DNA from 3 places in the Leifsonia sp. Y878 genome. Region 1 is predicted to be linked to each of the others. Evidence: predicted binding sites of a transcription regulator. Region 1 holds the regulator's gene; each other region holds the start of a gene.
What was found. The regulator LexA, encoded in region 1, represses DNA repair genes until DNA is damaged. The targets are predictions, from matches to a motif close to TCGAACANNTGTTCGA.

Region 1 (9,748 bases):
GCACCAGGCGGAGCGCATCGGCGACGGCCGGATCGGCGGCCAGATAGCCGACGCGAGCACCGGCAAATGCGAACGCCTTGCTCATCGTGCGAGACACCAACAGGCGCTCCCGGCCCGGCAACAGTGTCAACGCACTGGCCGCACCGACCGGCGCGAACTCTGCATAGGCCTCATCAACCACGACGATGCCGGTGGTGGCGTTGTAGACCGCTTCGATGGTGTCGAGAGAAAGGGGGGTACCCGTCGGGTTGTTCGGCGAGCACAGGAACACCAGATCGGGATTCGTGCGCTGCACCCAGTCGGCAGCAGTCTCAGGAGAGAGCTCGAAATCGGCATCGCGGTCGCCGGCTACCCAGCGGGTGCCGGTGCCCGACGCGAGAATCGAGTACATCGAATAGGTGGGAGCGAAGCCGAGCACCGTTCGCCCAGGCCCGCCGAACGCCTGCAGCACCTGCTGGAGAACCTCGTTGGAGCCGTTCGCCGCCCAGATGTTGTCGCGGGTGAGGCCGTGACCGAGGTAGCGAGCCAGACCGTCCCGCAGTTCGGTGAACTCGCGGTCTGGGTAACGATTGACCGTCAGGATCGCACGGGCCAGTGACGCGACGATGTCATGCGCGACAGCCTCTGGGATGGGGTGCGTGTTCTCGTTGACGTTGAGGGCAACGGGGACGCTCTTCTGCGGAGCGCCGTATGGGGTCTGACCACGGAGGTCATCGCGAAGGGGAAGGTCATCGAGGCTGGTCACTCGCCCAACTTTACCGTTGGGAGGTGAGAGCACCTCTCAGCTAAGCGTGGCGGCGCACCAGGCGATGCCGCCCGGCGAAACGTCGCGCCTAGAAGGACGCAGGCAGAGCCAGCCGCTGGCCGGGCTGCACGTCTTCACTCGCCAGTTGGTTGAGGTTGACGATGTCGGCAATGACGTCACGCGGGTCGGCGGCGGGTGCCAGTGATTCGGCAACTTCCCAGAGGGTCTCCCCCGCGGAGATCGTGATGTAGGCGAAGTCGGCCGCACCGGAGGCCGTGCCGGCCCCTGAGGCCTCTGCAACGCCACCGCTCAGGGCAAGGAAGAATGCCGCCGCAACAAGAGGAGCGGCTGCGAGCGTCGTGAAGACGACGCGACCCCGCCGCGTCAGACGCAGGCGAGTTGTCGCCACGACGGGACGTGGGGTTGTGGCTGGTGTGATTGGTGTTGCTGTGGGTACCCCGCCAAAGGGCGAGACGGTGGAACGTGTTCCGATGCACACTACTGCGTTCATGTCGAACCTCCAGGTAAGGACGTACCCGGCTCTCGGCCGGGAGAGCCAGGTACGAATCTATGTTCCGAATATATATTCGATTATTCGAACAATCAAGCATGTGTGCGGTTGTTACCAAAAAGAAATGTGCGACACACTCGAACAAACGTTTGCCGAATAGGGGTGTGCCAGATACAGTTTCGATTGTTCGGTTGTACTCAACCAGACACCACCGACATTCAAGCGGACGTGCCATTCGCACAGCGCACCACAGGCATGAGAGGCGAGGACAGTGACGCAAGACACCAGCAGTTCACGCAACAAGAACGACAAGGTTGGCGCGAGCGGCACCAGGCGACGGAAGAGCCTGAGCGAGAAGCAGCTGGCTATCCTCGACTTCATCCAGCGCTCAGTGAGCCAGCGCGGCTACCCGCCGAGCATGCGCGAGATCGGCGATGCCGTCGGACTCGCGTCGCTGTCGAGCGTGACGCACCAGCTCAACCAGCTGGAGCTCAGTGGATACCTCCGCCGTGACCCGAACCGTCCCCGCGCCCTCGAGATTCTGATCGAGATCCCGCAGGCGCCGGAAGATGCGACCATCGCCGAGCAGGAGGGCTTCCCCAGCGCCCAGATCGGTGACGCCGCAATGGTGCCGCTCGTCGGCCGCATTGCTGCCGGCATCCCCATCACGGCCGACCAGCAGATCGACGAGATCTTCCCGCTCCCCCGCCAGCTGGTGGGCAAGGGTGACTTGTTCATGCTCAAGGTCGTCGGCGAATCAATGATCGACGCCGCCATCTGCGACGGCGACTGGGTTGTCGTGCGCCAGCAGAAGACGGCAGAGAATGGCGAGATCGTCGCCGCCATGCTCGACAATGAGGCAACGGTCAAGGTCTTCAGGCAGCGCGACGGCCACACCTGGCTACTCCCCCGCAACAGCAACTTCGAGCCCATCGTCGGTGACTTCGCCGAGATCCTCGGCAAGGTCGTCGCGGTACTCCGCTCCGTCTAATCCCGCTGCTGCCTAATACCGCTGCTTCTGGAGGCCCGCCAGGGCCGTCTCGAAACCAGCACCGGCGAGGTCTCGAGACACCCGCTGACGCTCGCTCCTCGACCAACGACACATGGTCCCGGCTGGAATTCCAGCCGGGACCATTTCCATGTGTGGCCGCGCCACCGCCGCGATTACGCGGAGACAGCGACCTCTGACGCGGCGCGCACGGCGCGCGTCGCCTCCAGGATGTTGCGGAGCGAGTCGACCGTCTCGTCGTAGCCGCGGGTCTTCAGGCCGCAGTCAGGGTTGATCCAGACCTGTCGGCCGGGGATCGACTCCAGCGCCCGATTGATCAACTCAGTGACCTCTGTCACGCTCGGCACGCGAGGCGAGTGGATGTCGTACACGCCAGGCCCAATGCCGTGGTCGAATCCGCTGCTCTGGATGTCGCTGACGACCTCCATGCGCGACCGGGCGGCCTCGATGCTGGTGACATCGGCATCCAGGTTGCGGATGGCATCGATGACGACCCCGAACTCCGAGTAACAGAGGTGGGTGTGGATCTGCGTGACGGCAGCCACACCGGCGGTCGCCAGCTTGAAGGAGCCCACAGACCAGTCAAGGTAGTCGGCCTGGTTCTTCTTCTTGAGCGGGAGCAGCTCGCGCAGGGCAGGCTCATCCACCTGCACAATCTTGATGCCGGCGGCCTCGAGATCACCGATCTCGTCGCGGAGGGCCAACGCCACTTGTCGGGCCGTCTCGCCGAGGGGCTGGTCGTCGCGCACGAACGACCACGCCAGGATGGTCACCGGTCCGGTGAGCATTCCCTTGACGGGCTTCTCGGTGAGCGACTGCGTGTAGACCGACCAGTCGACGGTGATCGGCTTCGGGCGCGACACGTCGCCCCAGAGGATCGACGGGCGCGTGCAGCGGCTGCCGTACGACTGCACCCAACCGTTCTGGGTGACAGCGAAACCGTCGAGGTTCTCAGCGAAGTACTGCACCATGTCGTTGCGCTCCGGCTCACCGTGCACGAGAACATCGAGGCCGATTTCTTCCTGCAGCTCGACGACCCTGGCGATCTCTGCACGCATGAGGGCGGTGTATTCCTCGAGGGTCAGCTCGTCCTTGTTCAACTGGGCCCTGGCGCGCCGAATCTCTCCGGTCTGCGGGAACGACCCGATCGTGGTGGTCGGCAGGAACGGCAGCTCGAGAGCCGCGTCCTGTGCTGTGACCCTCGCGGCGTAGTCGCCGCGGTTGAAGTCCGCGTCTGTCAGGCCGGCTGCGCGGGTGCGCACGGCACCGTCACGCACGCCAGGGGCGGCAAGGCGGGCGGCCAGGGCAGCGGATGCCGCATCCAACTCAGCCTGAATCGCCGCCGTGCCGTCGGCGAGGCCCCGCGCCAGGGTGGCCACCTGCGCCACCTTCTGGTCGGCGAAGGCCAGCCAGCTGCTGAGGTCGTCGCCGAGCTCTGACTCGTCTTCAACGTCGTGCGGCACGTGCAGCAGCGACGTCGAGGTGGACACGGCGACGCGCGGGCTGAGCTCGGCAACAGCGGCCACCGTGTTGAAAGCGGCGGCGAGGTCGCCCCGCCAGATGTTGTGACCGTCGATCACACCGGCGACAAGTACCTTGTCGGCCAGGCCTGCCACGGCTTCCGGCACCTGCCCGCGAACGAGGTCGAGGCCGATCGCCTCGATGGGGGCCGCTGCGAGCACGGGGAGGGCGTCGTCGAGGCTGCCATACGGCGCGGCCACGAAGATCGCGGGGCGCTGTTCCAGTCGTCCGAGCACCGAGTAGGCGAACTGGGCGGCCCCGTACACCTCACTGCGGGGAACCTCGATGCTCTCGCTGACGAGAGCCGGCTCGTCGAGCTGCACCCACTGTGCACCGGCATCCGCCAGACGGGCGAGCAGCGCGGCGTAGACCGGGATCAGGTCGTCGAGTCGCGAGAGCGGCACGAAGCCCTTTGGGGCCTCATCGCTGGGCTTGCTGAGGGCCAGCAGCGTGACCGGGCCGACGATGACGGGCCTGGTCAGGTAACCGGCGGCGGCTGCCTCCTCGAATTCACGCACGATCCGATCGCTCGCGAGGGTGAAGTTGGTCTCAGGGCCAATCTCCGGCACCAGGTAGTGATAGTTCGAGTCGAACCATTTGGTCATTTCGAGCGGCAGGTTGTCGCCCTCACCTCGTGCCAGCGTGAAGTAACCGGCGAGGTCGATGCGGCCGTCTGCGTCGACCAACCCAGCGAAGCGGGCGGGGACGGCGCCCACTGTCACTGCGGCATCCAGCACCTGGTCGTAGTACGAGAATGACTCGGGGATCGAGGAGTCATCCCGGCCGAGACCCAGTGCAACGAGGCGGGCGCGCGTGGCCTCGCGGAGGTCAGCCGCGGTCTGCTCGAGGGTGGCCTCGTCGATGCGACCGGCCCAGAAGGCTTCAACAGCCTTCTTCAGCTCGCGGCGGCGGCCGATGCGCGGGTATCCGAGGATGGTGCCTGTCGGGAATGCGGGAGTGGTTGTCATGCTGGTTCCTTGACTGTTGAGGCAGATACTGCGGTGGTGGGCTGTCGGTCAGATGGCTGGTAGTTGGTGGGGAGGGCCCCGGCCCGTTCGAGCACCGAGAGCACCGTGCGGTGCTGGTTGAACGCGTACAGGTGCAAGCCGGGGGCGCCGCCGGCCACGAGCTCCTGCGCAAGGGCGGCGGCGTGCTGGACGCCGATCTCTCGTTTGCCCTCGTCGGTCGGCTCGATCTCCAGCTGGATGGAGAGCTCAGAGGGCAGCTCCTCGCCGGAGAGCTGCAGGATGCGCGTGAGCCTGGCCGGGCTGGTCACCGGCATGATGCCGGGCAGGATGGGGAATTCAACGCCAGCTTCCCTAGCCCGCTGGATGAAGCTCAGGTAGTGATCGGCGTGGAAGAACAACTGCGTGATGGCCAGGTTCGCTCCCGCCGCTTGCTTGGCAAGGAGCGTGTCGATGTCCTGCGAGGTGGAGCGGGAGCGCGGGTGACCGTTGGGGAACGCGGCGACGGCGACACGCACCTTGTCGCGCTCCGACTTCACCGCCCTGGCGCCAGGGAGCCCTGGGATGACGCTCTCGCTGTATGGCACCCGCTCTGCCTGTACACGGTGGATGAGCTGCACGAGCTCCCCTGCGCTCTTCAGATCGCCAAGGAAGGGCTCTCCGTCGACGGTGCCCTCAGGGGCGTCGCCGCGGAGGGCCAGGAAGCTGCGGACGCCGGCATCCAGAAATTCGCGAATGAGCTGGCTGGCCTCTGCGTGCGACGAGCCGACGCAGGTGAGGTGGGCCATCGGTTCGACGCCGGTGGCATGCAGGATGTAACTCAGGACTTCGAGAGACGCGGTGCGGGACGAACCGTTGGCGCCGTACGTCACGGAGATGAAGTCTGGCCTGGCCGCCGCCAGCCTGTCGATCGTCTCAGTGAGAGCGGTCGCTGCGGCATCCGTTCGCGGCGGGTAGAGCTCGAACGACACCGGAACGCGGCGAGGACAGTCAGGGTCCGTCGTCGTAGTCATAAAACCTCATTCGGCATAAGCGCTGCCGCGGCCGGGCAGCCGCGGTCCACCAGCGAAATGCTGGTGAATTGTCGCGGGCGGGTGCCGGGCTCGGCTGTCGCTCCATGCCGATCGGATTGGTCCGGTCGGCAACGATTGGAGCGACTCTAACAACACCGAAGTCGAATGAAAAAGGGTGTGACAGATTGTTTCGCGCGGAGTACCGCGGGGCTGAATCTGGACGTGCGGGCGCGCCGAAGCAGCCCCGCGGGTCAGACGCAGCTACGCGGTAGCTGCAGCACCAGCGAAGCTGCGGGCGACCCGCGCAGCGCAGTCACGCCGTGGGAAGCCGGGCGTGATGGAGCACGGTTAGGCCGTGATGGCCTCTACGCGCGCAAACGGCGCGAACTGTGGCTGGATCTCCGGGGTGACCATCGCCCGCACCTGGGTGCCGGCCTCCGCGTACTCGGTGGAGAGCACCTTGCCCTGGTCGTGCAGGAGGGCGATGAGGTCGCCGCGCTCGTACGGGATGAGGAGGTCGAGTTCGATGCCGGGTCTCGGCAACAGCGTCGCGATGGCTTCGAGCAGTTCCTCGACGCCCTCTCCGGTGCGTGCAGAGACGAAGATGGCCTTCGGCTCCAGCCCGCGCAGTACGAGGCGGTCGTCCTCGCTCACGAGGTCGCTCTTGTTGAACACGACGAGTTCGGGGATGTCCCTGGCGCCGACTTCGCCGATGACGTCGCGCACCGTGGTGAGCTGGCTGGCCGGGTCTGGGTGCGACCCGTCGACAACGTGCACGATGACGTCGGAGTCGGCGACCTCTTCGAGAGTGGAGCGGAACGCCTCCACCAACTGGTGAGGCAGGTTGCGAACGAAGCCCACCGTGTCCGTGAAGGTGTACTGGCGGCCGTCGGCCGTCACTGACTTCCGCACCGTGGCATCCAGCGTCGCGAAGAGCGAGTTCTCGACCAGCAGGCCGGCCTTCGTGATGCGGTTCAGCAGGCTGGACTTGCCGGCGTTCGTGTACCCGACGATGGCAACGGATGGCACGGAGTTGCGCTTGCGGTTCGCCCGCTTGGCCTCGCGTGCCGGCTTCATCTCGACCATCTGCTTGCGAAGCTTCGACATCCGGGTGTGAATGCGGCGGCGGTCGAGTTCGATCTTCGTCTCACCGGGTCCACGGGACCCCATGCCTGCACCGGCGCCACCCACCTGGCCACCGGCCTGGCGGGACATCGAGTCACCCCATCCGCGCAAGCGCGGAAGCAGGTATTCCAGCTGCGCCAGCTCAACCTGGGCTTTACCCTCGCGACTCTTGGCGTGCTGGCTGAAAATGTCGAGGATGACAGCAGTGCGGTCGATGACCTTCACCTTGACGAGGTCCTCAAGGGCACGTCGCTGGCTCGGGGCCAGCTCGGTGTCGGCAATCACGGTGTCGGCGCCGAGCGCCTGGACGAGTCCTGCAAGCTCCTGCACCTTGCCCTTACCGAGGTAGGTGCTGGGGTCGGGAGTCGCCCTGCGCTGCAGCAGCCCATCGAGCACGGTGGCACCGGCTGTCTCGGCCAGTGCGGCAAGCTCGCGCATCGAGTTCTCGGCGTCTGCCGTCGTGCCGTGGGTGTACAGGCCGATCAGGATGACGTTCTCCAGGCGCAGCTGGCGGTACTCGACCTCGGTGACGTCTTCGAGTTCGGTGGAGAGACCAGCGACGCGGCGGAGCGCATTGCGGTCCTGGCGGTCGAACTGGTCACCGTCGCGCTCTGCGTCGGTCGAGGCACTCGCGTCGGTCTGCAAAGCTTGCGCTGAGCCCCCGAAAACGGCATATCCGGATGAGCGGCTCTCGGCGTTTGCCAGCACACGTGCGACGACATCGTCTTCGTGGGGCGTCTGTGGTTCAGTCATTGCTTTAACCCTAGTTCCTCTAATTCCGGTAAGTTCCCTCTATGGCACCCGAGCACTATTTCTCTTCGGCGCCCGACAGCGAACTTAAACTGCGACAGATTTCCGTGCAGCTGGCCGGCCAAAAACACACTGTGACGACCGCGAATGCGGTGTTCAGTCCCGAGCATGTCGATACCGGCACGGAGGTGTTGCTGAACAATACCCCGCCTCCACCGCCCGGCGGCGATTTCCTCGACCTGGGCTGTGGGTGGGGACCCATCAGCTTGCACCTGGCCCTGCTTTCTCCGCACGCAACGATCTGGGCCGTTGACGTCAACGAGCGCGCCCTCGATCTGGTGCGCCGCAATGCAGAGCGTCTCGGCCTCACCAACATCAACGCCGTGCTCGCCGCGGATGTTCCCGACGACATCCGTTTCCGCACGATCCTGTCGAATCCGCCGATTCGCGTTGGAAAGGCCGTCTTGCACGACCTCATGACGACCTGGCTGCCACGGCTTGCCCCTGAGTCGGATGCCTGGCTCGTTGTGCAGCGCAACCTGGGTTCTGACTCGCTCCAGCGTTGGCTGGACGGCGAACTGTCTGACGACTTCACCACCACGAGGGAAACCACCAGCAAGGGCTTCCGCGTGCTGCGGGTGCACCGCAGGGGTCTCCCGGACGAACCGGACCTGGGCTAACGACTTAGCCGAGGTTCAGCACCCCGTCGAAGACGAGTTCTGCCGGACCGGACAACGAGACGTGCTCGCCGTCTTCGGTGGGGAACATCCGCACGCCAAGCACGCCGCCTGGCACCTGGACGCGCCACTGGTGAGGTGCTGAGGCACCCGCCCAGTGTCGGGTCGCCAGTGCCGCTGCCACGGCGCCTGTGCCGCAGGAGAGCGTTTCTCCGCTGCCGCGCTCGTGCACGCGCATGCGGATGTGGCCGACGCCGTCGACGACGAGCGGATCGCCTGGCACCACGAACTCGACGTTCGCGCCGGCGGGCAATTCTGGTTCCAGCTGCGGGATGAAGGTGAGGTCGACAGAGTCGAGCTCGTCGTCATCGGCCACGGCAACGACGACGTGCGGGTTGCCAACGTTGATGCCGAGTCCTGGGCGGGCGACGGGCAGGTTCTTGGCGCGCACCAGCGGTTCGCCGTCCGCGAAGCTCCAGCGACCGAGGTCTGCCTGGAAGCCGGTGCGGTTCACCTGAACGTCGCGCACACCGGCCCGGGTGCCGATGGCGATGGTGTCGCCTGGGGCCAGCTCGATGAGGCCGTTGTCGGTGAGGAAGCGGGTGAAGACACGGATGCCGTTGCCGCACATCTCTGAGACGGTGCCGTCAGCGTTCCAGTAGTCCATGAACCACACGGCCGCGTCGTCTTCAGCAAGGGAGGCTGCGCCCTCCGGCAGGTTCGCCGATTTGACGGCACGGATCACTCCATCGGCGCCAACGCCGAATCGGCGATCGCAGACGGCCCTGATCTGTTCGGGTGTGAGTGCCATCTCACCGTCTGGGTCGGAGAAGAGAACGAAGTCGTTGCCGGTGCCCTGGCCCTTGGTGAAGTGCAGCTCAATACCCATCAGGCCAGTGTAGTTTGCACCGCCCCAAGGGCCTGGCCCACCCGATCCTCTGACTGGTAGTCGATCCACGTCGTGTGCGCGTAGCGCTTGAACCAGCTGACCTGGCGACGCGCGAACCGCCGCGTCAGCTGTTGGGTCTGCTCGATGGCTTTCGCCTCTGTCAGCTCTCCGCGGATCTGACCGAGCGCCTGGGCATAGCCGATAGCGCGGCTCGCCGTCACGCCGTGTTCAATACCGGCGGGGATGAGCGAGCGCACTTCCTCGACGAGGCCGGCGGCCCACATACCGTCGACCCGGGCATCGAGCCTCATCGTGAGTTCTTCGCGCGGCGCGCGCAGCCCGATGAGCGTCGTCGGCAGCCAGTAGACGGGTTCGTCCGGCAGTGCTGCAGCGTGCGGCAATCCGGTCATGGTGACGACTTCGAGGGCGCGCACGAGACGTCGGCCGTTGCTCGGGCCGATCCGCTCTGCGGCACCCGGATCGACGGCTTTCAAGCGCGCGTAGATGGCGCCTGGGCCGTGCGCTGTCAGTTCGCCCTCGAGT
Region 2 (9,748 bases), on a different contig from region 1:
TACGAAAGTGAACTCACGGACGAGAAGGCTCTGCAGGTCTGGAGCTGGATCATTGACAAGAATCACGACCTCGACGGTGCTGTCGCGGTTGATGAGAACGGTGAGCTCGTCGGATTCGTGCACTTCCGTCAGTTCCCGCGCACGCTGAGCGCCGACATGGCATTGTTCCTTGACGACCTGTTCGTGGTGCCGAGCTCCCGAAGTGCCGGGATCGGTCGCCAGCTCATGAGCTACGTGCAGGACTACGCTCGCGCGCACAACCTGCACCAGGTGCAGTGGATCACGGCAGCAGACAACGAGGATGCCCAGCGTCTCTATGACGACATCGGTACCCGCACCTCGTGGGTCACCTACGAGCAGGAAGTCTAAGGCTATGCAGCTTGGTAGCCGTTGGCCGCTCGGAGGCACTGCGCCGACCGGCCTGCCCGAAGTTGTCGAGATCGCGCTTCAGGCCGTCGAGGGTGACCTCGCGGCCGGTGACGCTGACACGTCGGACTGGCGCTGGACGCTGACCTGGTTGGAGGGCAGTCCCGTTATCGAACTCGATGATGGCACCGTCATCCGCTACATCAAGAAGGATGACAGCGCCACGATCACTCAGCCGGTTGTCGTCGATGACGACGACGACGACGATTGGATCTAGCGACTGGATCTAGCATCTGGAGGTAGCAACGGGCCGCCCCATTCATTGGGTCGGCCCGTTTGTCGTTTAAGGCGACGAGAGCAGCGCGTGAGATAACCAGTCGCCGGTTCAGTCCGTTCGGCGGTGTTGGCGCTGATCAGCTAGCTGATCTGCCAACCGGGTCGGGGACTTCGTCGCGACATGCCATCGCCGGCGGTTGTCGAGCCAGACCGGGGCCATGACCTCTGGGACTCCGTCGACCATCCGGATCTGCCAGTCCGACCGGTGAATGGTGCGGTGGTGGAACCAGCACAGGGTCACCCCGTTGCTGACATCGGTCGGACCGCCGAGCGCGGCGGGGATCACGTGGTGGATCTCCGCCCACGCTGCGGGGCTTTGGCAGCCAGGGATGATGCAGCCGCCATCCCGGAGGGTGATTGCCCGGCGTTGCTGCCCGGTGAAGCACCGGTCGGGAACGCCGAGCTCGATGATCTTGCCCTTCTTGCTGATCGTGACCGGTTGAACACCGCCGGTGCAGATCATCTGCTCCGTCGCGACGATTGAGATCGGCGCGACCTGCCCGTCAATGTGACCGGCACCGGTACCGGCGTCGAGGTCTCCCTGCCTGACGCTGACCAGCACCGTCGGCGCTGCCCCGCCAATCGTGGGCGCTTCGGCGCTTCGCGCCGCATTGTCAGCCATCATCGCCAGCAAGTCGTGGCCGAGCTGGTCCCTGGTGCGGTCGTCGTGCTCCAACGACTGCTGCTCGAGTTCGAGGTCGCGTTCTTCCGCGGTGAGCATCTTCACCTGCGCGGACCGCGGCGACATGTATGCGTCCATCAGCCGCTGGATCTTCGCGGCGACCTCGGGCATCAACCCGCCAGACACCGTGACCAACCCGTCGCGGACCCCACCCAACCGAAACCCCCGGTTGTGCATGGCCTGTTTCTCGTCGGGTTCCACCCCGTCCGGGTCGATGACCGACTTCCACACCAGTGCGTGCACCTCGATCAAACCCGCGGATTCCGGGGTCGTGGGCTCGGCCGCCGGGTCGGTCGGGATTCCGGTCGCTGCGGCCACCAATGCGGCCTCGGCTTCTTGTACCTGGGTGACGTCGATCCGGCCAAGCAGCGGCGACAACGTGCCGAGGATCACCTCGGCACTGTCCAGGCCGAGCTGGCCGCTCGCCAGGCCGGCAGCGACCGCGGGGAACTTCGGCGGGAACGCCATGCCATCCAGCCCGAATTGGGTGCGGACCTGCTTACCCATTCGGATCCGCTTCGCGATCGTCTTCGGTGACGCCAACGTCAACCGCTCCAACAACTCCGTGGAGTTCCGGCAGCCACGCTTGGACGAGAGCCGCTCCGACACCTCCAGCGTCGGCCGAGACCGCTCATCAATATCAGTGGACACCGCAACGCGGAGAGCGTCCGCGCACCGGCCAGCACGCTCCGCCACAACCGCTAGTGCCACAACGTCGTCTTCGCTCAACCCGGGGACAGCGGCACAGGGACGCATCTCGGAATACTCTTCGGTGAATGCCTGCAGCATGTCTAGAGCTGTGCGGGCATCCTCGATGTTGAGCATGATTCAATAGTACTGCAGTTCGAGTTATTAAGCGAGAGATTCTCACAAAGGTTCGAACATTCGTATTCTCGAGACCTGCCACAGGGCTCGAGAAGGTGCAGAGAGGCTTTCAGACGCAACGCGTCCACAGATTGGGTCGCTGGATTTCGAGACGGCCGCGGGCGGCTCCTCAATCAACGAAACCGAGATACTCGCATCCGCCGTGTCGTCACAGCGCGCGGCGCGCCAGGATCTCCCCGTGCGGCAAGCCGATCCATCCGTCGCGGTTCGCCGCCCACGCCAGCCACGCAGCCGACATCTCTCGCAGGTCAGCCAGGGTTGCGGCTCCCGACTCGATGGCGTGTGCCGCGAAGTTCGATTCCGTTGCGCGGGCTGCCCACATTTCGCCCCACCACTCGCGTTCGGCGTTGGAGCTGAAGCACCAGATCGACGCGTTCGCCTGCACGTCGGTGAAGCCCGCCAGGTGCGCCCAAGCTTTGAGTGCGCGGCCGGCATCCGGTGTTCCGCCGTTCCAGAACGCCACATCGCGGTACGCCGTCATCCAGAGGGCAAGCCCTGGCAGTTCCGGGTACCAGGCCGTGCCACCGTAGTCGACGTCACGCACCGCCAGAAGGCCGCCCGGCTTCAGCACCCGCTTCATCTCCTTGAGAGCCGCGACAGGGTTGGCCAGGTGCTGCAGCACCTGGTGAGCGTGCACGATGTCGAAGGAGTTGTCATCGAACTCGAGGGAGTACACGTCACCGACGTGAAAACTCACGTTGTGCACACCCTCGTCGGTGGCCAGTGCGTTCGCCTGCGCGACGATCTCAGCGGATTGGTCAACACCACGCACAAAGCCAGGGGCCACCCGCCGAGCAAGGTCGACCGTGATCGTGCCTGGCCCGCTCCCCACGTCGAGCACGGTGAGACCGGCCGCGAGCTCTGGGATGAGATACGCGGCGGAATTCTCCACCGTGCGCCAGGCGTGAGACCTCAGCACGCTCTCGTGGTGGCCATGCATGTATTCGTCGCGTACTGGTACGTCAACGGGTTCAGGCGAGTCAGTCATGACACGAGCCTACGACTGAAACCCGGCGGCATCCGGCCAATCTAGAGTAGGTGGATGGTCGACTCCGCAAATCCCTTCCTCAGCCAGAGCACGCTTCCGTTCCAGCTTCCCCCGTTTGCCACGATCAAAGATGACCACTACCGGCCGGCATTTGAGCAGGGACTCGCGGAGCAGCGGGCAGAGATCGACGTGATCACGGCCTCGACCGATGCGCCCACCTTCGAGAACACGCTCATCGCTCTGGAGCGAAGCGGCGTGCTCCTGAATCGTGTCGCGGAGGTCTTCTTCAGCGTGTGCTCGTCAGACGCGTCCGACTTCACGGCCGCGCTCCAGGAAGAGCTCGCCCCACTCCTTGCTGCGCACCAGGATGCCATCACTCTCGACCCAACGCTCTTCGCCCGAATCGCCGCGCTGCATGCCCAGCGGCATTCCCTCGACCTCGACGCAGAGTCGCTCTATCTCGTCGAGCGGTACCACACCGAGTTCACCCACGCGGGAGCGGCTCTCTCCGACGACGACAAGGCGCAGCTGCGTGAGCTGAATGCCGAGCTCTCGACCCTCACCACCCGGTTTGAGAAGAATCTCCTCGCCGACACAAACGCGCTGGCCGTCATCGTCGATTCAGTCGATGAACTCGACGGACTGCAGCCTGGGGCCATCTCTGCCGCCGCGGAAGCGGCGAAGGACCGTGGCCTTGAGGGCAAATTCGTGCTCACACTCGTGCTGCCGGCATCGCAGCCGGTGCTCGCCGAGCTGACCAATCGCAGCGTGCGCGAACGCGTGCTTCAGGCGTCACGCTCGCGCGGCATCCGCGGAGGTGAATTCGACACCCGTGCCCTCGTGCTCGAGATCTCCGCGCTGCGGGCCAGGCGTGCTCGCCTGCTCGGCTTCGACAACCACGCTGCCTACGTGGCAGCAGACCAGACGGCCAAGACACCGGATGCCATCCACGACATGCTCGCACGGCTCGCACCGGCCGCAGCCCGCAATGCGCGGACAGAGCAAGCGGCACTGCAGGGCCAGGCCGCACTGCAAGACCAGGCGGATGCCGCCACGCAGCTTGAGGCGTGGGACTGGGCGTTCTACACCGAAAAGGTGCGGCAGGCCGAGTATGACGTTGATTCTGCGGCGCTCCGCCCGTACTTCGAACTCGAGCGGGTGCTGCACGACGGTGTCTTCTACGCCGCCACGCAGCTCTACGGGATCACTTTCACCGAGCGTCACGACCTGGTCGCCTGGAATGCAGACGCGCGGGTATTCGAGGTGACGAACGACGATGGCTCCCCCGTCGGTCTCTACATCGCTGACTTCTACACCCGCGACTCCAAGCGTGGCGGCGCCTGGATGAACTCCCTCGTCTCGCAGTCAGAGCTGCTCGGCACGCCCACCATCGTGTGCAACAACATGAACATCTCACAGCCCGGCGCCGGTGAACCAACGCTGCTCAGCTTCGATGAAGTGAACACACTGTTCCACGAGTTCGGGCACGCGCTCCACGGTCTGTTCGCACAGGTCACCTACCCCAAGTTCTCCGGCACGAACGTCTTCCGTGATTTCGTGGAGTTCCCCAGCCAGGTCAATGAAATGTGGATGCTGTGGCCGGAGGTGCTGAGCAACTATGCGAGGCACCACGAGACAGGTGAGCCGCTGCCGACCGACGTCGTGGAGCGCATCGCGGCGTCATCCGCTTACAACGAGGGATTCTCCACGAGCGAATACCTGGCCTCTGCGATGCTCGACCAGTCGTGGCACCTCATCGACGCAGACACTGCCATAGCGGATGTCGCCGCGTTCGAGACCGCGGCCCTGGCCGAAGCCGGCCTCGACAATCCCGTTGTCCCGCCCCGGTACTCCAGCACGTTCTTCGCGCACACGTTCGCTGGCGGCTATGACGCCGGCTACTACTCCTACATCTGGAGCGAGGTGCTCGACGCAGACGCCGTTGAATGGTTCAGGGAGAACGGTGGACTCACCCGCGAGAACGGCGATCGGTTCCGGCAGCTGTTGCTCGGCGTCGGCGGCAGCGCTGACCCGCTGGCGGCCTACCGCAACTTTGCCGGGCGCGATGCGGACATCCAGCCGTTGCTTGACCGTCGCGGGCTCAACTAGCTACGGGCTCAACTAGCGGCGGGATCAACCAGCTGCGGGATCAACTAGCCGCAGGCTCCAGCTGGGCTGCCGGAGACCACACTCAGTCGACGAGCGCCCCTGCTGTCAGATTGGAGATCACACCGGTCATCGACCCCGCACGATCGGACGCCGCGAATGCGAGGTACTCGGCGACATCGGCGAGCGATGGCAACTTACCGAGCAGCGTCGTGCCCGCCAGCCCGTCGAGCCACTCATCCATCCCGATACCGCTGCCCGCGGCGATGCGGCCGAACATCTTCCCCGTGTATGAGGTGTCGTACGCGTCGGCCATGGCGTGCGGCCGCACGCACACCACACGTACGCCAGACGGACCCAGTTCACCAGCCAACGCTCGCGAGAATCCCTCAAGGCCTGCGCTCTGCGCGGCATTGCCGATGAGCCCACGCCCCGTGAGTCTCGCGCCCGGCGTTGAAATCGTGAGGATCACGCCGCTGGATTGCAGGGTCATCGGCCGCGAGACGGCTTTCGCGGTGACGAAGTTGGTCTGCAGGTAGCCGACGACGGGATGAAGGAAGTCGTCAAGCGACGTGTCGGCGATCGAGAGTCCTTGAACGTGGTCGAACCCGACAGCGTTCAGGGCGATATCGACGCGCCCAGCGGCATCCGTCACCTCGTCGACATGCCGGTCGACGGACTCCTGGTCCATCGCATCGACGACGGCGATCGAAACTTCTGCCCCCGCAGCGCGGGCACCGGATGCCGCTGCCTCGAGCCGCGGCAGGCTGCGGCCGGCGAGAAACAACCTGGCGCCTTCGCGGGCGAACACCTGGGCAGCTGCGCTCCCAATGGATCCCCCGCCGCCGTAGATGACGGCAACCTTGTCTTCGAGCAACATCATGCAACTCCACTCTCGTTGAATAGCCGTGTGAATCTATTGAGGATCTCTGTCCATCCTTCGGTGTGCTTGCCAACGGCCTCGGCGTCCGGCAATTTCTCATGCCGCACCTCAACGACCGTTGCGTCGCCGTCTGGCAGAAAGCTGACGCGCACCAGCGTGTCCTCCTGGTGCGTTGCAATCGATCGCCAGGTGAACTCGAGCGCCCTCGGTCGATCGATGACGGTATATCTGCCGGTGTGCACGAACGAGCGGCCTGGGTCATTCATCGTGATCGCGAACGACCCGCCAACCCTCGGGTCTGCGACAGCACCCGATGGTTCGCTGCCGTCACGCCGCATCCAGAGCGCCAGGCTTGCTGGATCGAGCCAGGCATCGAAGAGGCGTTCAGCGGATGCCGGGATCCGCCGACTCACCGTCACCACGGCGGTCATCGTGCCTCACCGCCGCTCGGACGCTGCTCGGTGGGGTCGTCGAGCACGAACGCCTCCAGGGCTGCGAGCCGTTGCTCCCAGAAGTCACGGTAATGCTGCATCCACAATGCGGCCTCACCCAGTGCCTCCGCGCGCAGCGAGAGCACGTGGTCACGCCCGCGCACGTGCCGCTCCAGCAGCCCGGCCCGCTCGAGCACTTTGATGTGCTTGCTCGTGGAGTTCAGCGAGATGGGAAACGCACTCGCGAGGTCTGTGACCCGCGCATCGGAGACGAGGAGGCGGTCAAGGATCGCCCGCCTGGTCGGATCGGCCACGGCACCCAGTACGGTGTCGAGGCGGCCTGCGTCACGACGGCCTGCATCACGCTGATATTCACCCATAGGGGTGAATATATGCCTTACCCTATTCGGCGGTCAATGCCCCTGTGCGATCACGCCGCGTCCAGCCGAGCCAGAGCATGACCACTCCGCCGACGACAAGACCCCAGAATGCCGAACCGATACCGACGACAGACACCCCTGATGCGGTCACCAGGAACGTGGCGATGGCGCTGATGCGGTGCTTCGGGTCGTCAAGGGCGCCCGTGACGCTGGTGACGAGTGCGCCAAGCAGGGCAAGACCGGCAACGGCGGTGATGAGGATGGGCGGCGAGGCTGCGACCAGCGCTGCGGCAAAGCCGGCTCCCAGACCAAGCACCAGGTAGACGGCACCAGACGAGACAGTGGCGATCCAGCGCTTGTCCTTCTCCGGGTGCGCCTCGGGGCTCGCCATCAACGCTGCCGTGATGGCAGCCAGGTTGATGCTGTGGGCGCCGAAGACCGAGCCGGCTGCCGTCGCGAGGCCAGAGCTCACCAGCACGGCGCGCGGCGGAGCCTCGTAGCCGAAGGTCGACATCACCACGAATCCCGGAACGTTTTGGCCGGCCATCGTCACGATGAACAGCGGCAGCCCGAGGCTGACGATCACCAGCGGGTCGAACACGGGCGGGGTGAAGACGAACGCTGGCTGCACCGTGCTCGCGCCCAGCCATTCGGTTCCGGCGGTCAGCCCGATGCCGATGAAGGCCACCAGCATCGCCGCAGGGACAGCCCAGCGTGGCGCAAGCCGGAACAGCGCCAGCCAGACGACGATGACTGGGATGGCCAGCAGCGGCTGTTCAACGGCTGCCGTGACAGGCGCCAGGCAGATGGGAAACAGGATGCCGGCCAGCATCGCGCTGGCAATCGGCTTGGGAATGCTCGTGATGGCACGACCGAGCGCCGGCCACAGCCCGCTCAGCACAATGAGCACCCCGCAGACCATGAATGCGCCGACGGCCGCCCCGAAATTGTCGGTGCTGCCGCTCGCTGCGACGAGAAGGGCGGCTCCCGGCGTCGACCAGGCAAACGAGAGGGGCATCCGAAACGCCAGCGGAAGTGCGATACACACGATCCCGACGAGCACGCAGAGCGTCAGCAGACCGGATGCCGCTTGCGCGTCACTGGCCCCCACAGCGTGAAGGCCGGCAATGACCAGCACGAATGAACTGGCGAACCCGGTGAGTGCGGCAACGATCCCCGCAGAGATGGGTTGAATGATGGGTTATGCGGACTTCTCTTCGCGACGATCGTGCAGCACGATCGTCGGTGCTGCGTTGTCGAGCACGGCTTCCCGTGTCACGACGACCCTGGCGACCTCACTGCTGGATGGCACCTCGAACATGATCGGACCGAGCACTTCTTCCATGATGGCGCGAAGTCCTCGTGCCCCGGTCTTCCGAAGCACGGCGAGGTCTGCGATGGCTTCCAGCGCTGGCTGCTCGAAGTCGAGCGCTACACCGTCGAGCTCGAACATCCGCTGGTACTGGCGAACGAGCGCGTTCTTCGGCACCGTCAGAATCTGCATGAGTGCAACCTGGTCGAGCTGGGTCACGGTGGTCACGATCGGGAGCCGACCGATGAACTCTGGGATCAAGCCGAACTTGTGGAGGTCTTCCGGCAAAACCTCGCTGAAGAGGTTCACGTCGTCGCCCTTGCTGTGCAGGGGGGCGCCGAAGCCGATGCCCTTCTTGCCTGCGCGAGACGAAATGATTTCTTCGAGCCCAGCGAATGCACCGGCAACGATGAAGAGCACGTTCGTCGTGTCGATCTGGATGAATTCCTGGTGCGGGTGCTTGCGTCCGCCCTGCGGCGGGACAGAAGCGACGGTCCCCTCCAGGATCTTCAACAGTGCCTGCTGCACACCTTCACCGGATACATCGCGGGTGATCGACGGGTTCTCGGCTTTACGAGCGATCTTGTCGATCTCGTCGATGTAGATGATGCCGGTCTCAGCGCGCTTGACGTCGTAGTCTGCGGCCTGGATGAGCTTGAGGAGAATGTTCTCGACGTCTTCACCGACGTAGCCGGCCTCTGTGAGGGCGGTGGCATCCGCCACTGCGAATGGCACGTTGAGGCGTTTGGCCAGGGTCTGCGCGAGATAGGTCTTGCCACAGCCGGTCGGGCCGATGAGCAGGATGTTGGACTTGGCGATTTCGACGTCGTCGTGCATCGCTTCTGCAGCGGTCAGTGTGGTGCGCGCACGGACTCGCTTGTAGTGGTTGTAGACAGCGACGGCGAGGGCGCGCTTGGCGGCCTCCTGGCCAATAACGTATTCCTCAAGGAAGCCGAAGATCTCTTTGGGCTTGGGCAAGTCAAACTCGCTCGAGCCCTCTTCGTCGCCGGCTTCTGCCAGCCGTTCCTCAATGATCTCGTTGCACAACTCGACGCATTCGTCGCAAATGTACACGCCAGGACCCGCAATGAGCTGCTGTACCTGCTTTTGGCTCTTCCCGCAGAAGGAGCACTTCAACAGGTCGGCACTTTCGCCTATTCGGGCCATCTGTCAGCCTCCTCCATCGGTGTCGCTGTATTTGAGCCTAGCCGGTGCGACGGACAACATCGCGCACGACAGGCGAACCTCAATCGAGGAGGTGTCTCAGGTATCGTTCTGGCGCATCAAGAAACGCGCGCCACTCCCCCACGATCTGGAGATCTTCCCACGCCGACTCCCGAATTCCCCAATCGCCGAGCTCCAGGATGCGGGCGCCAGGC
Region 3 (9,748 bases), on a different contig from region 1:
GGGTGCAGCCAACCACGCTCGGAGATCTCTCCCGATTCGGTCTTCACCTCGATGCGGAGCGCCGTGCACACCAGGTTGGCCGTGGTGAAGGCTGCGATGAATTCTTCAGCCGATGCGCGGATCGCGAACGTCACCTGGTCGGTACGATCGAGGGCCGGTTCGAACTCTGACACCGTGTCGAACAGCTTCGGTGGCACGCGTGCCACCACTGCCGCACGTTCGTATCCGCTCGCTTTCTCGTGGGCCTGCGCGCCTGCTCCGCCGAATCTACGTACGACGTCGAGCGCCGGCAACGCCGCGAAGCTCCCCAGCGTGTGCACGCCGAGCCGGTGCAACAGGGTGCCGAGCCGGTCGTCGACGAGAATGTCGATGGGCAGCGGGGCAAGGAATCCGGGGGTCTCGCCCAGGGGCACGATACGTACCGCGTCTCCTGGCCTGCCGCTGGTGCTTCTGGCCACCTGTTCTGCGGCGAACGGCCCGTCGGCGATCCCGACACGTGCGTCAGTGATGCCGATCTCGGCGAGGCCGGTGAGCAAAGCGGATGCCGCCTGCTCCTCACTGCCGTAGTACCGTTCAGGCCCCCTGGCACGCACGGCCGAGGTTCCCGGTCGGATCAACTGGACGCCGGGAACCATCTCTTCGATGCGGATGATCACCGGTTCGAATGCGCGGCTGTCGTGCACCGGATTGTAGGGGAGCGCCAGCAGGTCTGTGCAGCGGTGTTGCGCCTCGCGAAGCTTCAAGCCCCGTTTCACGCCTTCACGTCTGGCCTCTGCAGAGCAGGCGAAAACCAGGCCCTTGTCGATGAGGGCGAGGGGAGCATCCGCTGGAATGTCTTCGCTTCGACGTGCGGCGCTGATGGGCCAGTCTGGGCACCACAGCACGATCGTGCGGGTGAGGGGTGTTGACATGGTTAGCCGACCAGCTCCCGCAGCGGGGGAAAGTGGTGTTGGGGGAACGGATGTTCGGGAACGACCGGCTGAAAACCGTCGGTGCCGTCTGGCAGCCACACCCTGGCATTTCGCCCCCTGGCCGCAAAAGACCGGCCAGACGAACTGATCGTGACCTCACGCCCGGTGAGCGACCCGTGCCCGCGGCCGAGCCCACTCCAGGTGCTGGTCTCAATGCGTAGTTCGGCCTCGCACTGCGGCCAGTCGCCGATCACGATGAGTGTGCAGCCGCGCTGGCGGAGACGTGCGCCAAGACGGGCCACATCGGTGTCGCTGGTGCGCAGCGGCGGACGCATGACCACCACGGCGAGCACGTCCACGAGAGCCGCTGTCACAGCCAGCCACTGGTCTCCGGGGGAGGGAACGAAGACGAGCCGTTCGAGGTCGATGCCGAAACGGCTGGCCGCTTCGGCTCCGAAATCAGGCATGCCGACCACGCCGCACCACGCGCCACTCTGCGAGGGGCCGGCCAGCATGGCCATGACCAGGGTGGTTGAGCCGTCGACCGAATATGCCGCTCCCTGCTTCAGGGCGCCACCGGGCAATACCTCAGCGAGCGCCGAGAGGGTCGGCAACGTTTTTGTCTCAAGTTTTGTTGCCTGCATGCTCGAAATTCGCTGCTGCAGCGCTTGGATCTGCTCCCGCGCCGAGGCGGGGGGAGGAGTAACCATAGCTGACAAGGACATACCTTCATGATCGAACAAGTGTTCTAATTAGTCAACCCGGGTGGCGTCGCCGCGGCGTGTCGTTTTCGACGTATTCCACTCAGGCGGATGCAGCGGCGGAGACCTACACTGGCACCGTCACCCGACGCGGCCCAGGGGGTTCGGTCGGTTCGGTCGGTTCCGTCTGTTCGGTCGGCTCTGTCGATTCCCGTGGCCCTCGCGGCTCAGAACCCGGTTCATTCGTTCCGCTGGCGGCGCTTTCCCGAGCGAGGAACGTGCCGAGTTCACCGATCGTGCTCATCAGGGGAGCGGGGAAGACCACGATGGTGTTCTTGTCGACGCCGATCTCCACCAGGGACTGTAGATTGCGCAGCTGCAGGGCGATCGGGTGAGCCATCATGGTGTCAGAGGCCTCGCCCAGCGCGGCCGCGGCCAGCGATTCGCCCTCGGCGTTGATGATCTTGGCTCGCTTCTCCCGCTCGGCCTCTGCCTGCCTGGCCATCGCTCTCTTCATCGAGTCGGGCAGCAGGATGTCCTTGAGCTCAACGAGGGTCACTTCGACGCCCCAGTCGAGCGTCTGGCCGTCGAGAATCTCCCGGATGTTCACGTTGAGGATGTCGGTCTCCGCCAGCGTTTCATCCAGGGAGTGCTGCCCGACCACCTTGCGCAGCGTGGTCTGGGCGATCTGGTCGATGGCCGCAGGCGCATTCTCGATGGCGACCACAGACTTGACCGGGTCAACCACTCGGTAATAGGCGACGGCAGACACCCCAACGCTGACGTTGTCGCGCGTGATGATGCCCTGCGACTGGATGGGCAGGGTCACGATCCGCAACGACACCCGATGCATCACGTCGACGAACGGGATGATGAATCGCAGCCCTGGCCTACGGAGGCCGATCAACCGGCCGAACCTGAATACGACGCCCTGTTCATATTGCTTCACGACCCTGATGGACGCGATGAGCAAGATGATTGCCACAACCAGGACGATCACCGAAACGACAATGAGAGTAGTCATGAGGTTCATCTCCACCGGCACGTATAGCTGATGTGCCTCTTCAATTGTCTCTCCGAACGGGCGGTCAATCCAGCGGTTGCGGCACACTGTCGGTCTCGTGGCTATCCGCCACAGACGGGCTCGTCGTACGATCTCTTCATGTGCGGCAGATTTGCAATGGACAGTACGGTCAACGACTTGATCACCGAGTTCGTGGAAGCGACAGGTCGACCCCCTGAGCAATGGCAGCTCGACTGGAAGCCGTCGTACAACGTGCGCCCCACCGATCCCGTGCCCGTGTTGCTGGAGACGCTCGTCGACAAGAAAGACCCAGACGGACCGACACAGCGTCGCGCAGAACTTGCGGAATGGTGGTTCGCCCCGTCGTTCGCGAAGGAACTCAGGGGGCGCCATCCCACCTTCAACGCCCGCAGCGAGACGGTGACCACCCTGGCCTCGTTCAAGGGCGCCGTGCCCAGGCAACGCGCTGTGATTCCCGCCATCGGGTACTACGAGACCAAAACGGATGGCTCGAGCAAGGTCCCATACTTCATCCGACCAGAAGAAGGCCTGCTCTACTTCGCCGGCCTCTATTCGTGGTGGGTCGATCCGACGCTCGAGCGCAGCGATCCAGCGCGCTGGCATCTGACGACCACCATCTTGACGCGTCCGGCGGTTGGCCAGGTCGCGACGATCCACGACCGCACCCCTGTCACTCTTCCCGCCGAGATGCTCGACACCTGGATCGATCCCAAAATCACGGGAGACAAGCACCTCGTCGATGCAGCAGTGTCTGCGGCGACACCGGTCGCAGAGGGACTTGAGTTCCATCGGATCGCCTCTCCGATCAGGGGAGACTCGCCAGAGATGATCCAGCCGGTTTAAACACGCACAGGCTGCACCCGAGCATCCGCTCGTGTGCAGCCTGTGCGTTGTGCGATCTAGCTGCTGGTGATCTAGCTGCCGCTTGGCTTGCGGTTCTCGGCACCGACCATCCAGGAGTACTGCTCCAGGCTCAGAAGGATGCCGTGCAGCAGGTCAGCACTGGCGGGATCTTCCTCGTCGACGTCGTCGTGAACGGCCCGAACGTTGTCCGTTGTGGCGTCGAGGAGTCCGACGACCAGGTCGACTGCGGCGGTAGTGCTCAGCTCACCGTACGGAAGTTTCGGCAGCTTCGTGGTCGCTGCCACGGTCTCTGCTCGGCCATCCGGGATGCTGTGGAGTGCGCGCATCCGCTCGGCGATCTCGTCGGAATGCTCGCGAGCTGCATCGATGATTTCGTCGAGTTGCAGGTGCAGATCGCGGAAGTTCTTACCGACGATGTTCCAGTGAACCTGTTTGCCCTGGACGTGCAATTCGATCAAATCGACCAGAACTGACTGCAGGTTGTTACTGAGCTTTTTTGAGGCTTTCATGTTTTCCCCTCGCGCATTTTCTGGGGCGTGGTGCGGCCTGAAAAGCGAGCCGAACGCCCCTCTAACTGGTGCCAAGACACTAGCATGTGGGCATGAATATGCCAGAATCAGCGTCGGCTGCGCACGATGCCGTGCCGGGCGGTGGCCGCTCTGAGACGGAAACTGAGCGGCTGGATCGCAACTGGAATTCGTTGCTCCAGGAACTGCGGGTGACGCAAACCGGTACGCAGATCCTGAGCGGATTCTTACTCACCGTGGCCTTCCAGGCTCGCTTCAGTGAGCTCGATCAGTACCAGGTGACGGTGTACCTGGTGCTGGTCAGCCTTGCTGCCCTGACGACAGCGATCGGGTTGGGGCCGGTGAGCCTGCATCGCGCTTTGTTCCGTCGGCATGCCATGGCGCAGGTCGTCCAGATCGCCAACATCCTGGTGCGGGCGACCCTCATCGGTGTCGCTCTCGTGTTGACCGGAACAGTTCTGCTCATCTTCGACGTGGTCGTCGGTCGCGAAGCCGGTTTTATCAGCGGCGGCGCCGTGCTGGTGTTCACTGTTCTGGTGTGGAACGTGGTTCCGCGCATGGTGCATCTCAATTCGAAGGACACGTAGCCGCCGCAGCCGCTGGTACGCGGATTAGGCTCAGAACAGCGGTGGCGCACACCGTTGATGCTTGGGTGCTTCACCTCAAGAAAAGGACTCCGTCATGCACGTCGTCATGTTCATAATCGCATTCGCCATCATGCTGTTCGGCTTCTGGCTGTTCGGCGCCGCGTTCACCATCACTGAGTTCCAGGCCCCTGTCTTTTTCGGCGGAATCTTGTGTGTTGCGGTGGCGATCGCGATCCCCACGCAGATCATGCGCGATTAGCTGTACTGCCCAGACAGGTGTGTTCGGCAGGTCAGTTCATCGTGTCTCTACGAGGGCAGCCCCGCCAGCAGGTTGATGAGTGAGGCCAGAATGACCGAGCCGAACAGGTAAGACAGCAGCGAATGCTTGAGTGCCGTGATCCGAATATCGTGCGTTTGAAGACTGGTGTCTGAGACCTGGAAGGTCATGCCGAGGGTGAACGACAGGTAGGCGAAATCGCTGTACATGGGCGGGTCATCTTGATTGAAGTCGACACCGCCGTCCTCTCCGGAGTAGTAGAGCCGGGCATAACGCAGCGTGAACAGCGTGTGCACCAAGAACCAGGAGAGGGCGACGCTGGCGACCGCCAGCACGGCAGTCCACACCTGTTCGGTGTTCGACGCGTGGGACTGCGTCGCGATGAGCAGCACGACGACGGCGCCCAGGCTGGCGAGGCTGGACAACAGGACCAGGAAGTCAGTCGAGCGTCTGGTGGGGTCTTCGCGGGTCGAATGACGAGCTGTGGTTTCCGCATCCATGGGAATGATCAGCGTCCACACCAAAGCCAGGTACGCGATGCAGGAGCAGCCCCATCCGACGATGGGAGCCAACGCCCAATGCCCGCTCGCACCCGTGATGAGCGCCGCAATGATGCCAATGACGAACATGATTGCGACCCGAAAAGCGGAGTGATGGCGCGGGGCGTTTGCATCAAAACTCTTCACACGGCGATCGTTGCACAGAAACGACCGGTATCTTGATGTACTGCATTTATTGATCACCTATGTCGAGAGATTTTGATGACAGACAGCCCGGCTGCGTCCACCCCGTACGAGATTCTGGGCGTGACGGCTTCCGTCAGCGACGATGAGCTGAAGCGCGCCTATCGGCGGCTGTTGCGGCAGACACATCCGGATGCCGGCGGCAGCGCGACAGAGTTCCACGCCGTGCAATTGGCATGGGAGCGAATCGGAACGCCAGCCCTGCGCGCCGCGTATGATCGCTCGCGATTCACCGGTGCGGAGCCCGTGTCGGAATCGACATTCTCGACGGGTAGAACAGGAACCCGCCGTGGGCCGTCGGGGCCGCGAGCCAGGATGCATGGGCACCCCGGCGGCTGGTCGAGGCAACGCTACCTTGAGCTGATGCGGGAGTGGTCAGGCAGGGGCAGGTCGCTCGACGACCCCTATGATCCCGAACTGATTCGGTCTGCACCCAGAGAGATTCGGCACCTGCTCGCTAAGGCAGGCGCTGAGGAAGCGACGGCGCAGCTGGTTTCGGGGCTCGGAATCGGGTACACCGCGTGGCATGACGTGGAGACGGGCGGTGGAACGGACAAGCTTGATCACATCGTGCTCGGTCCTGCTGGCCTGTTCGGCATCATGTCGGAGGACTGGGGCTGCATGATCGAGGTGCGAAAGGGTGAACTCGTCGGGGATTTGCTCGCACCGGGGGAGGAGCCCATCGACGCCCTCCAGGCGAGCGCCAGAAGCCTGACGAAGTCGCTGCGGGTGCGCTTCACCGCACTCGTCGTTGTCGTGCCTGATGGCGCGATCTCCGAGCCGGCAGTTCTTCCGCCGAAAGGTCGGCGTCCGAGTGTGGTCGTGCTCACACGGTCGAGGCTGATCGGTCTTCTGCGCGATGGTATGCCCGGCTTGCAGCGCGGCAGTTTCGAAAAGGTCTTTGAGCTGCGTAGCCAACTGCAGAACGGTATCCGCTTCGTTGCTGACTAACGATCGCCGTGATTACGGATGCTCCGTTGTGCGTTCATCAAGCCAGTTGCCTTCATCAAACGGGTCGAACATAGAGTTCATGTAGTGTGAGAAATCCTCTTGTTTCTTTCGAACGTTTGATCTAGAATTGGGGCATGGATCCAGCGCTGGAACACCCCGAACGGCCGGTGAACACTCCCGCCACTTCACACTCCACGCGCTCGGTCTCATCCCTTCCCGCGGCCTCGCTTCCTGCTGCCTCAGTTCCCAATGCCTCCACTTCCGCAGCTTCAGTTCCTACGGCTTCGACTCTTCCCTCGTCCTCCTTCGCCGACCGCGCCCTCGCGACTGTCGTTCAGCTCGCCGCGGCGCAGCGCGGACCCGTGGACTTTAATTGGTCCAATGCCGAGAAACAGCTCTCGCGGTGGGTCTTCGAATGGGACGTGCAGCAGGCCGCGGAAGAGGCCGCAGAGCAGGCCGCGGAAGAGGCCGCGGAAGAGGCCGCGGAACAAGTGGCCGCCACGCAAGCCGCAGAGCGGGCTGCTGAGGAGGCGGTCGCTGAGCAGATGGCTGCGGCGCAGGTCCTGATCGGTGATGTCGGTGGCCCGGGAACAGAGTCCGCACATGGCGCGATCAACCTCGCGCTCCGAAAAGCGGAGACCGCGCAGTCCATGACTGCCCGGTCGATGGCCGTTGAGGTCGCGGCGGCGGCCGAGGTAATCCGCCTGGCCCGTAACAACCTCAGCATCTATTTGACGCCGGGCGGGATGAGTGAGCCCGACGCTTTGGACCTGGCCGAACGGACCGCGGCCACCGACCTGAGCCTCCGTTTGCATCGCTCGCCCGATCAGGTGCGGACCATGGCCCACGAAGGACTGGTGCTCGCCGAGTCGCTGCCGCAGCTCTGGGCACTGTTCCAGGCCGGTCACACCGGATACGCGCAGGCCCGCGCCGCCGTCAACCATCTCACCGGGTTGACCGACCCGGAGGTCATCGCCCATTACGACACCGAACTCGCCCAGAAGGCCGCGGAGCTCACGCCGGAAGCATTCCAACGGAAGGCCCGCGTCCTGCAGCAACGCCTTCTCGCCGAACCCCCTGAACTCCGCCACGCCCGCGCGATGGCTGACCGGCGCGTCCTGATTGAACCCGCGAACGATGGCATGTGCACGGTGTTCGCGGTGATCAGCGCCGCGGACGGCATCCGGATCAACGCCCGACTCGATGCCACAGCCAAGCGGATTGCGAAGAAGGAAGCGGAAGAAGCCAAGGCTGCCGGCACGGGCCGGGACCGGTGCCGTACCCGGGCGCAGATCCGTACCGACTTGTTCGCCGGGTGGCTCGCGGGCGATGGCACCCCGACTGCCGCGAAGGTACGGCCGGCCGCTGCTGTTCGTCCCCATCCATGGGCTCCTCGGTGGCACCAAGTCCGCCGAGCAGCCCAGCCGTGCTGGGCAGGCCAGCAGCGCCGGGCAGGCCGACCACTCTGGGCACCGCGGGCACTCGGGTCACGAGGGCCACGCCAGTGCTACTGATCCAGCTGGTCAGCCTGGTCAGGCCGGCCAGCCGGTTCCCTTCGAGCAGCCCGCAGTATTGCAGGGCTACGGCCCTATAGACCCTGTCACCGCCGCGCAACTCTTCATCGATGCCCCGGCGTTCCGCCGGGTGGGCACCGACCCGTTCACCGGCGAGGTTCTCAGCTTCGACCGGACCCGCTACCGGCCCACGAAAGCGCAACGCGAATGGCTCGCCGTGAAGTACGGTACCTGCGCACGGACCGGCTGCAGCCGGCTCGCCGTCAGTTCAGACGTCGACCACCTCAAAGAATGGGTTCGAGACCACGGGCTCACCAACGAAGACAACCTGATCCCGCTCTGCCCATCCGATCACCGGTTGAAGACGCTGACGAAGATCCGATACAAACGAGATTCCGACGGCAGCGTCACCGTGACCACGCCCACCGGCTACGTCGGGATCAACGAACCACCCGATCCACTGCCCCGGCATCCGCTGCCCACGAATTCACTGCTCACGAATTCACTGACACGTTCGCCACTTCTCCGAAAGCTGCGGGAATCCCGCACACCACTGCCAGAGAACCCGCCGTTCTGAGCAGAACAGATCTGAACAGAGCAGAACAGATCAGAGCAGCGCGTTCGTCGAATGGCTTAGGCGCGAGCGATACCGAGCTTGTCGACCCAGTAGTCCAGGAACGTCGAACCGGCTTCGTCGTGAATCTCTTCACCGATCACAATGACCGGGTACGGCCGCTCAAGTACTCCATCGGCGGGACGCACATCGACGTGGGCCACGTCGTAGCCGGCAGCATGCAGGTGATCAGCCATGAGGTAGTCACTGCGGGAATCGCCGACGGATCGCCACAGGGTGGGCAGTTCGCCCGAGCTGGCGAAGAAGGCCAATGCGCGTTCGGCGGCGTGATCCTTGTCGAGGTTCACGGACTCAATGTCGGTGGAGATAATGGTGGGGTCGATGCGGAATGGCACGTCTCCGGCGCTATTCGCCGATTCACGGTTTCCGAACCGCACTCCGACTCCGGACTCGACCAGGATGTCGTAAGCGGTCTCATTGAAGGACCGCTGGGCGGCCTGGAAGTCGGCGTTGCTCACATCCGTGCGCTGTTCGACGGACACCATGGCCAGCTTCGTCTCGTCGAAGAACATCGTGTCGCTGTAGTCAGAAGCGATGAGCTGTCTGAATCGCTCAACGAGGTCAGCAGGAAGTGCCACAGAGTCGTCAACAACGACATCGCCCATTCCGGTCGCGGTGATCGGGAACCAGACGGCGCCCTTCTCGCAGACCCCATACATGCGCATCTCAGCGGGCAGACCCTGCTTCACGAGCGGTCCGACCACCTGTTCGCGAATGAAATCGGCACTTCGCCCGGTGATGAACGCGATCGGCACATTGGCCGATGCCAGCGCAATCAGGTCAGTGATGATGCTGGGCGTGGAAATCGTACGGGTGACCGGGCTGGCGATGGGTCCGTCGACATCGAGCATGAGGCCGAGGGGCGATGCGTTTTCTGACATGGTTCATTGTTTCACGGGGCGGAATGTCGTACTGAACAGCCACAGCCACAGCCGGCCGAGGCGCTGCTCGTGTACGCAACGAACGGCCGAGGCGAATCACTTCGCCCCGGCCG

Region 2: the regulator LexA is predicted to act here: its motif matches at 2,262-2,277, upstream of AC25Y4_RS05475 (HNH endonuclease signature motif containing protein).
Region 3: the regulator LexA is predicted to act here: its motif matches at 6,715-6,730, upstream of AC25Y4_RS04195 (DUF222 domain-containing protein).

The regions. Positions count from the first base shown of each region.
Region 1 is NZ_JBYHFS010000002.1:870,802-880,549, reverse strand. It holds gene AC25Y4_RS10270 (histidinol-phosphate transaminase) at 1-745, opposite strand, end outside; gene AC25Y4_RS10265 (LysM peptidoglycan-binding domain-containing protein) at 834-1,154, opposite strand; gene lexA (transcriptional repressor LexA) at 1,528-2,247, shown strand; gene metE (5-methyltetrahydropteroyltriglutamate--homocysteine S-methyltransferase) at 2,421-4,754, opposite strand; gene AC25Y4_RS10250 (methylenetetrahydrofolate reductase) at 4,751-5,764, opposite strand; gene hflX (GTPase HflX) at 6,113-7,642, opposite strand; gene AC25Y4_RS10240 (class I SAM-dependent methyltransferase) at 7,684-8,319, shown strand; gene dapF (diaminopimelate epimerase) at 8,324-9,205, opposite strand; gene miaA (tRNA (adenosine(37)-N6)-dimethylallyltransferase MiaA) at 9,205-9,748, opposite strand, start outside.
Region 2 is NZ_JBYHFS010000001.1:1,167,926-1,177,673, forward strand. It holds gene AC25Y4_RS05465 (N-acetyltransferase family protein) at 1-369, shown strand, start outside; gene AC25Y4_RS05470 (hypothetical protein) at 374-643, shown strand; gene AC25Y4_RS05475 (HNH endonuclease signature motif containing protein) at 752-2,209, opposite strand; gene AC25Y4_RS05480 (methyltransferase domain-containing protein) at 2,418-3,257, opposite strand; gene AC25Y4_RS05485 (M3 family metallopeptidase) at 3,312-5,366, shown strand; gene AC25Y4_RS05490 (SDR family NAD(P)-dependent oxidoreductase) at 5,449-6,246, opposite strand; gene AC25Y4_RS05495 (SRPBCC family protein) at 6,243-6,677, opposite strand; gene AC25Y4_RS05500 (ArsR/SmtB family transcription factor) at 6,674-7,057, opposite strand; gene AC25Y4_RS05505 (benzoate/H(+) symporter BenE family transporter) at 7,080-8,255, opposite strand; gene clpX (ATP-dependent Clp protease ATP-binding subunit ClpX) at 8,259-9,536, opposite strand; gene AC25Y4_RS05515 (AAA family ATPase) at 9,616-9,748, opposite strand, start outside.
Region 3 is NZ_JBYHFS010000001.1:897,740-907,487, reverse strand. It holds gene AC25Y4_RS04240 (DNA polymerase Y family protein) at 1-911, opposite strand, end outside; gene AC25Y4_RS04235 (hypothetical protein) at 914-1,555, opposite strand; gene AC25Y4_RS04230 (slipin family protein) at 1,740-2,636, opposite strand; gene AC25Y4_RS04225 (SOS response-associated peptidase) at 2,667-3,500, shown strand; gene AC25Y4_RS04220 (Dps family protein) at 3,572-4,030, opposite strand; gene AC25Y4_RS04215 (DUF6328 family protein) at 4,123-4,635, shown strand; gene AC25Y4_RS04210 (hypothetical protein) at 4,730-4,894, shown strand; gene AC25Y4_RS04205 (DUF1345 domain-containing protein) at 4,942-5,598, opposite strand; gene AC25Y4_RS04200 (J domain-containing protein) at 5,674-6,606, shown strand; gene AC25Y4_RS04195 (DUF222 domain-containing protein) at 6,969-8,120, shown strand; gene AC25Y4_RS04190 (HNH endonuclease signature motif containing protein) at 8,179-8,697, shown strand; gene AC25Y4_RS04185 (hypothetical protein) at 8,754-9,635, opposite strand.